Linked DNA regions of Sediminicoccus sp. KRV36. The protein of the gene in region 1 interacts with the protein of each later gene in a pairwise test. Links are inferred from orthologs where the notes say so. Each region holds a gene or a part of one and is shown on either strand. Other genes may lie near its edges.

Region 1 (3,044 bases):
CTGGCGCTGGCGCTGGGCGGCAACATCCATGTCAGCGCCACGCCCCCGCTGGAGGGCACGGCCCTGCTCGTGAACACCACCAGCCTCGGCATGGCCGGCCAGCCGCCCCTCACGCTGGAGCTGGCGGCCCTGCCCGATCACGCGCTGGTGGCCGATATCGTCTATGCGCCGCTGGAAACGCCCCTGCTCGCCGCCGCCCGCGCGCGCGGGCTCATTGGCGTGGACGGCCTGGGGATGCTGCTGCACCAGGCGCGGCCCGGCTTCGAAGCCTGGTTCGGCGTGGCGCCCGTGGTGGACGACGAACTGCGCCGCATCGTCGCGGCCGATATCCCGCCCCGATGAAGAACCACTGATGAAAGTCTGGGGCCTCACCGGCAGCATCGGCATGGGCAAATCCACCGCCGCCCGCGCCTTCCGCCGCCTCGGCGTGCCGATCTTCGACGCCGATGCCGCCGTGCACGCGCTGCAATCCCCGGGCGGCCGTGCCGTGCGCCCCATCGCGCGCGAATTCCCCGGCACGGAGCGCGATGGCGCGACCGATCGTGAGGCCCTGCGCAGCGCCGTGCTCGGCCAGCCGGAGGCGCTCAAGCGCCTGGAGCGCATCATCCACCCGCTGGTGCGTGAGGCGCAGGCCCGCTTCCTGGCCCGCTGGCGCGGCCGTGGCGCGCGGCTGGTGGTGCTGGATATTCCGCTGCTCTTCGAGACGCGGCGTGATCTGCGCGAATTCGACAAGATCCTGGTCGTCTCGGCCCCCGCAGCCGTGCAGCGCACACGCGTGCTGCGCCGCGGCGGCATGACCGAAGCGCGCCTCGCCGCCATCCGCGCCCGGCAGATGCCCGATGCCGAAAAGCGCCGCCGGGCGGATGTGGTGATCCGCACCGGGCTCTCGCGGCATCACGCGCAGGCCAGGGTGCGGCGGCTGGTGCTGGCGCCATGACGCGGCGTTGCGCCCGCCAGGACACCAGGCTTGCCGGCGCCGCCACCCATCGGCGCCGCGGCAGAGCAAATCCCATGATGGGCACAGCGGGACCGAACCATGCGTGAAGTCGTCCTGGACACCGAAACCACCGGCTTCGAGCCGCTGGAAGGCCACCGCGTCATCGAGATCGCGGCCATCGAGATCATCAACCTCATGCCCACCGGCAAGGTGTTCCACACCCTGGTGGACCCCGAGCGCGATGTGCCGCCTGAGGCGACGCGCGTGCACGGCTTCACCCGCGCCGATCTGGAGGGCAAGCCGCGCTTCCCGGATGTGGCGGCGGCCATGCTGGAGTTCCTCGGCGATTCGCCCATCGTGGCGCATAACGCGCCCTTCGATTTCAAGCATCTCGATGCCGAGCTGTTTCGCGCCAAGCGCCCGCCGCTCAATCCCGCGCGGATGGTGGACAGCCTCGCCCTCGCGCGCCTCGCCTTTCCCGGCGCGCAGAACAGCCTGGACGCGCTGTGCCGCCGCTTCGCCATAGATCTGTCCCAGCGCACCACCCACAACGCGCTGCTGGATGTGAAGCTGCTGGCCGAGGTCTATCTCGAATTGCGCGGCGGCCGGCAGCCGGGGCTGACGCTGGGCTCCGCCCCCGTGGTGCAGAACATCCTGCGCGAGGCGCGCGCCCCGCGCACGCCGCGCCCCATGGCCCCCACGCCCGCGCAGGAGGAGGCCTTTGCCAGCTTCCTCACGAAGGTGAAGGACCCGCTCTGGACGAAGTGAGCGGCGGCATCGTCGCCTCACCCGCCGCATGCACGCCCTGGCCGCGCAGCACGACCCACAGGCAGCGCAGCATGATCGCCACATCGCCCAGGAGGGTGATGCGCGTCACATAGCGCGCATCCCATTCCAGCCTTTGCGCCCAGGGCACCGCATTGCGGCCCGCGGCCTGGGCCAGGCCGCAAAGGCCGGGGCGCAGGGCCAACCGCGTCGCCTCGCGCGCCGTGTAGAACGGCGTGTAGCCCGGTGGCAGCGGCCGTGGCCCGACCAGCGACATCTCGCCGCGCAGCACCAGCCAGAGCTGCGGCAATTCATCCAGCGCCAGCGCCCGGATCGCCCGGCCGAAGCGCGTCAGCCGCGCGGCATCGGGCGCGGTGCCCGTGCGCATGCTGCGGAACTTGACCAGCCGGAACGTCACGCCGCCCCGCCCGGCGCGGCATTGGTGAAACAGCACCGGCCGGCCCAGCATCAGCGCCACCAGCAGCGCGGTGCCCAGCAGCAGCGGCAGGGTGGCCAGCAGCAGCAGGGCGGCGGCCACCACGTCGAAGCCGCGCTTGCCCCAGCGCTCATACATCGCGCGCCTCCAGCCCCAGGGAGAGGGCAAGGCCGAGTGCGAACCACACCATCCGGTTGCCCAGATCGGTCGAGACCATGGCCGTCATCGCGATCGGCAAGGTGAGGGCGGCGATCATCGCGGCCCGCTCCGGCGCCACGCGCCGCATGCGCGCGAGGGTGAACAGAACGGCCCCGCCAAACCCCGCGCACCAGAGCAGCAGCCCGACCGCACCGCCCTCCACCAGCGCCTCGACCGCGTGGTTGTGCGGATGCAGGCCGCGATCCTGACCAACGCCGATCGCCGGTGGAAAGCCGCCCGGCCCGAGCCCCGCCACGCCACCGAGGCGCCAGGCCTCGGCCCACAGGATTTCGCGCGCGGAATCGGCGCCGCCCTGCGGGCGAAACAGCCGCTCCAGCGTCGCCAGCTTGTCCGCCCGCTCGGGGTCGAGCAGCAGCAGGCCGAGGCCCGCCAGGCCGCCCAGCGCCACGAAGCCAAGCCAGGCCAGCGCGGGCAGCAGGCGGCCTTGCAACACCCAGCGCAAGGCGGGGGCCAGGGCCACCGTCGCGGCCAGCGCCAGGAAGGCGGCCCGCCCGCCGGGCAGCAGCACGCCCACGCCCAGCCCCAGCAGGACGCTCAGCCAGAACAGCAGCCGCCACCCCCGCGCCGACGTCGCCCGCAAGGCGGCGAGGCCGGCGGCGCAGGCAATCGCCAGGCCGGCCACCTGGTATTGCACCCGCACCCGCGCGGGATCGGCCCCCACCTGCCCGCCCAGCACCACCGCATCCG
Region 2 (4,335 bases), 2.4 Mb from region 1 along the record:
CCTGAAGCTGAAGGTGGCGCTGGCCATCATCGCCATCAGCTCCATTCATCTGCTGCAGAAATTCATGAATGTGGACAGCCTGGATGACCGCACGCTGATGTGGGGCGTCATCATCCACATGTGCTTCGTCGTGGGCGCATTGGTGCTGGGCTACCTGGACCGGATGCAGGCGCAGACCAAGCTCATCGCGAAGGGCGGCAAGGCCGGCTAAACCTCCTCCACGCTGGCGACACCCGCCACCAGCTTCATCGCCTGCATCATCCGCGGCGAGACATTCCAGCCGCCGGGCAGCGTCAATTCCACCTCCTGCCCGGGGGCAAGTCGCGGTACCAGACTGACGCGGCCTTTGCCGCGCCCGTCGCGCTCCAGGATGTTGCGGATGTCGGGCACCGCGCTCGCGGCCTCGATGAAGATGCGCATCCCCTGCCCCACGCCGGCGGCCGCCTTGTCCAGCCGCTCGACATCCTGCGCGGTGAGGCGCAGCGCCTCGCCTTCCAGCTTCGCATCCGTGGTGATCAGCAGCGCCGTGCCCTCCTCCAGCATGTCGCGGGAGCGGTTCAGCACTTCGCTGAAGAAGGTCACCTCGAAGCTGCCGGCCTGGTCGGTCAGGCTGATCCAGGCCATGCGGCTGCCGGTGCGGGTGTTGCGCTCCTTTTTGGCGGTGACCGTGCCCGCCAGTTTCAGCCGGGTGGAACCGGCCCGCACCCGATCCGCGATCACGGCGGAAGGCGTGGCACCCAGGCGCCGCAGCGCGCCCTTGTATTCATCCAGCGGGTGGGCCGAGAGATGGAAACCCACGGCCTCCGCCTCGAAGCCCAGCTTGTCGAGCTGCGGCCAGTCGGGGATGTCGGGCAGGCGCAGCAAGGGCGGCCCCTGCTCCACCTCGCCAAACAGGCCGATCTGGTTGCTCGCGCGGTCCTCGGCCGTGGCTTGCGCGCGGCGCAGGACCGTCTCCGCACCGGCGACCAGGCGGGCGCGGTTGCCCTCCAGGCTGTCAAAGGCACCCGCCTTGGCGAGGTTTTCCAGCTGCATCTTGTTCAGCAGCTTGGGGTCCACCCGCGCCGCGAAATCAGCGAGGCTGGCAAAGGGCGCATCGCGCGCCGCGACCAGTTCACGCATCGCCTGCAGGCCGACGCGCTTCACGGCGGCCAGGGCAAAGCGGATGGCGGGGCCCGCCGCGGCGCGATCCTCGCGGGCCGCCTCGCCGGGGGCGTTCATTGCCGGCGCAGGTGGCAGCTCCTCGATCGTGAATTCCGCGCCGCTGCGATTGATATCCGGCGGCAGCACCTTGATGCCGACACGCGACGCCTCCTGCATGTGGGAGGCGAGCTTCTCCGTCTTGTCGAGATCGAGCGACATGGAGGCCGCCAGGAAGGCCACGGGATGGTTCGCCTTCAGCCAGGCCGTGTGATAGGCGACCAGCGCATAGGCTGCCGCGTGCGACTTGTTGAAGCCGTAATTGGCGAATTTCTCCATGAGGTCAAAGACTTCGCCCGCCTTCTCGGCCGGTACGCCGTTCTTCTCGGCACCTTCGCAGAAGATGGCGCGCTGCTTGGCCATGGCGGCTGCGTCCTTCTTGCCCATGGCGCGGCGCAGCAGGTCGGCACCGCCGAGCGAATAGCCCGCCATGACCTGCGCGATCTGCATCACCTGCTCCTGATAGACCATGATGCCATAGGTCTCGCCCAGGATGTCCTGGATGGAGGGGTGCGGCGCCGCCCAGGGCTCGCCATGCTTGCGGGCGCAATAGGCCGGGATGTTTTCCATCGGGCCCGGCCGGTAGAGCGAGACGGCGGCGATCAGATCCTCGAAGCGGTCGGGGCGCATGGAGCGCAGGCAGTCCCGCATGCCCTGGCCTTCGAACTGGAAGACGCCGGCCGCATCGCCCTTGGCCAGCATGGCATAGGTGCGTTCGTCATCCAGCGGCAGTTTGTCGAGGTCCACCTCGATGCCGCGCGCCTTCAGGAGTTGCACCGCGCGTTGCAGCACCGTCAGCGTCTTGAGGCCCAGGAAGTCGAACTTCACCAGGCTCGCCTGCTCGACATACTTCATCGAGTATTGCGTAATGAGTGAGGGCGAGCGCGGATCGCGATAGATCGGCGTGATTTCCACCAGCGGCTTGCGGCCGATGACCACGCCGGCCGCATGGGTGGAGGCGTTGCGGTACAGCCCTTCCACCTGGAGCGCCGTGTCCAGCAGCTTGGCCACGGCCTCGTCGTTTTCCTGCATGTCCTGGAGCTTCGGCTCGCCCTTGATGGCATCGCCCAGGCTGACGGGATTGGCGGGATTGTTCGGGATCAGGCTGGCGATCTTGTCCACCTGGCCATAGGGCATGCCCAGCACGCGTCCCACATCGCGCACCGCCGCTTTCGCCTGCAATTTGCCGAAGGTGATGATCTGCGCCACGCGATCCGCGCCATATTCCCGGCGGACATAGTCGATCACCTCATCCCGCCGGTCCTGGCAGAAATCAATGTCGAAGTCGGGCATGGAAACGCGTTCGGGGTTGAGGAAACGCTCGAACAGCAGCCCGAAGCGCAGCGGATCGAGATCGGTGATGGAGAGCGCCCAGGCGGCGACGGAACCCGCCCCCGAGCCACGTCCGGGCCCGACCGGAATGCCCTGTTCCTTCGCCCATTGGATGAAGTCGGCCACGATCAGGAAATAGCCGGAGAAGCCCATCTGCTCGATCACGCCGAGCTCATATTCCAGCCGCTCCGCGTGGACAGGCGGAACCCCCTCGGGGAAGCGGCGCGCCAGGCCCGCACGCGCCATATTGGCGACGGTCTCGGCCTCCGTCTTGCCGGGCAGCACCTTGGGGCAGATCGGCAGCTCGGGCTTTTTCGATTCCGCCATGACGGCGCACATGCGCGCGATGGCCAGCGTGTTATCGCAGGCCTCGGGCAGGTCGGCGAAGAGGGCGCGCATCTCGCTGGCCGGCTTGAACCAGTGATGCGGCGTGACGCGGCGGCGGTTCTGCTCGGCCACCAGGCGCCCCTCGGCGATGCAGAGCAGCGCGTCATGCGCGATATGGGTTTTCGCTTCGGCGAAATAGACATCATTGGTGGCGACGATGGGCAGGCCCGCCTCATCGGCCAGGCGCAGCAGGCCAGGCTCGATCGCCTGCTGGCGCTCCGTATGGTGGCGCATGAGTTCCACGACGAGGCGGCCATCGAAGGCCTCGCCCAGCGCGCGGAGCAGGCGCTCCGCCGCATCCCGCCGGCCCTCCGCCAGCAGGCGTGACAGCGGGCCATGATCCCCACCGGTCAGCAGCATCAGTCCGGGCGCGTGGGTCAGCAGCTGATCCAGGGCCAGGGCCGGCTTGCCCGAAGCATCCTCACCCAGCCAGCCGAGCGAGGAGAGGCGCTGGAGATTGTCCAGCCCGGTCGCGTTCATCGCCAGCGCGACGATCACATCCGCACCCGCGCGCAGCGCCTCGGGCCGCTCCTCACCCGTGGCGGCGCGCGAGAGCCAGAGCTGGCAGCCCATGATGGGCTGAATGCCCTTGCCCGAGGCGTATTGCGCGAATTCCAGCGCGCCAAAGAGATTCGCCGTATCGGTCAGCGCCACGGCGGGCATATTGGCGGCGAGCGCCAGGCCCGGCAGCTTCTCCACCTTGATGGCGCCTTCGCTCAGCGAATAGGCGGAATGGGTGTGCAGGTGGATGAAGGAATCGGACATGGCCCAAGCTTAGCAGGCCAGGCCTGCGACCGTAGCCTTCAGAAATTGCAAACCTGATGGCGCACATGGCGCTCGCGGATGCGGCCCCATGCGTCGCGGTAGCGCACGCGCCGGGTTTCCCACCAGCAGCGGCGGCGGCGGCCATGGCCGCGGCCCTGCACCTCCTCTACCGGCGACGCATCGGGCACTGTAAGCCTGGGCGGTGCGGCCAGCGCGCCCCCCGTCGCGGCCAGGGTGAAAATCCCGGCGAGGATGCCCCGTCTCGTCATGCAGTGTTCCTCCGTTCGATCCGGACAGCACAACGCGCGAAAGCGGCGAGGGTTAGGCGCCCATGGCAAGACATTGCGGCAGTCAGCGCCGCGCCCGCACCATGTCGAGCACGGCGATGAAAAACGCCCCGGTGGCCAGTTGCAGCCCCAGCAGCATGGTCGTCACCGAGGCGATGGCAAGCCGCATGGTGCCCGAACCGCCCAGATCGCCAAACCGCCCGGCCCCCCAGATGACGAGGCTGGCCACGCCCAGCAACAGCCCCAGCAGGAACAGCCCCAGGGCCGTCAGCAGCGCGGGCTCCAGCCCGAAGCGCGCGAGCATGCGGGTCAGCATGGGTTGCTCCGGCACCAGCCCCTCCCGCGCGCCATGCACCCGCGCGAACAC

What was found.
Region 2: the proteins of dnaQ (region 1) and dnaE interact in binary tests that used the Escherichia coli proteins (3 or more experiments, as listed by UniProt). The link is inferred for Sediminicoccus sp. KRV36 from one-to-one orthologs.

Annotation. Positions count from the first base shown.
Region 1 is NZ_CP085081.1:3,884,969-3,888,012, forward strand. Bases 133-2,870 are described here. They hold dnaQ (DNA polymerase III subunit epsilon), read left to right. Parts: upstream 133-1,036; coding sequence 1,037-1,705; downstream 1,706-2,870. Other genes in these bases: LHU95_RS18370 (shikimate dehydrogenase), read left to right, coding at 133-342; coaE (dephospho-CoA kinase), read left to right, coding at 353-937; LHU95_RS18385 (sugar transferase), read right to left, coding at 1,671-2,276; LHU95_RS18390 (O-antigen ligase family protein), read right to left, coding at 2,269-2,870. Also shown: more of LHU95_RS18370, read left to right, coding at 1-132; more of LHU95_RS18390, read right to left, coding at 2,871-3,044. UniProt on the Escherichia coli protein: DNA polymerase III is a complex, multichain enzyme responsible for most of the replicative synthesis in bacteria. The epsilon subunit contain the editing function and is a proofreading 3'-5' exonuclease.
Region 2 is NZ_CP085081.1:1,523,016-1,527,350, reverse strand. The notes cover bases 8-4,036. They hold dnaE (DNA polymerase III subunit alpha), read right to left. Parts: upstream 3,682-4,036; coding sequence 208-3,681; downstream 8-207. Other genes in these bases: LHU95_RS06885 (glycosyltransferase family 2 protein), read right to left, coding at 4,033-4,036; LHU95_RS06890 (hypothetical protein), read right to left, coding at 3,720-3,950; LHU95_RS06900 (TIGR00645 family protein), read left to right, coding at 8-211. Also shown: more of LHU95_RS06900, read left to right, coding at 1-7; more of LHU95_RS06885, read right to left, coding at 4,037-4,335. UniProt on the Escherichia coli protein: DNA polymerase III is a complex, multichain enzyme responsible for most of the replicative synthesis in bacteria. This DNA polymerase also exhibits 3' to 5' exonuclease activity. The alpha chain is the DNA polymerase catalytic subunit.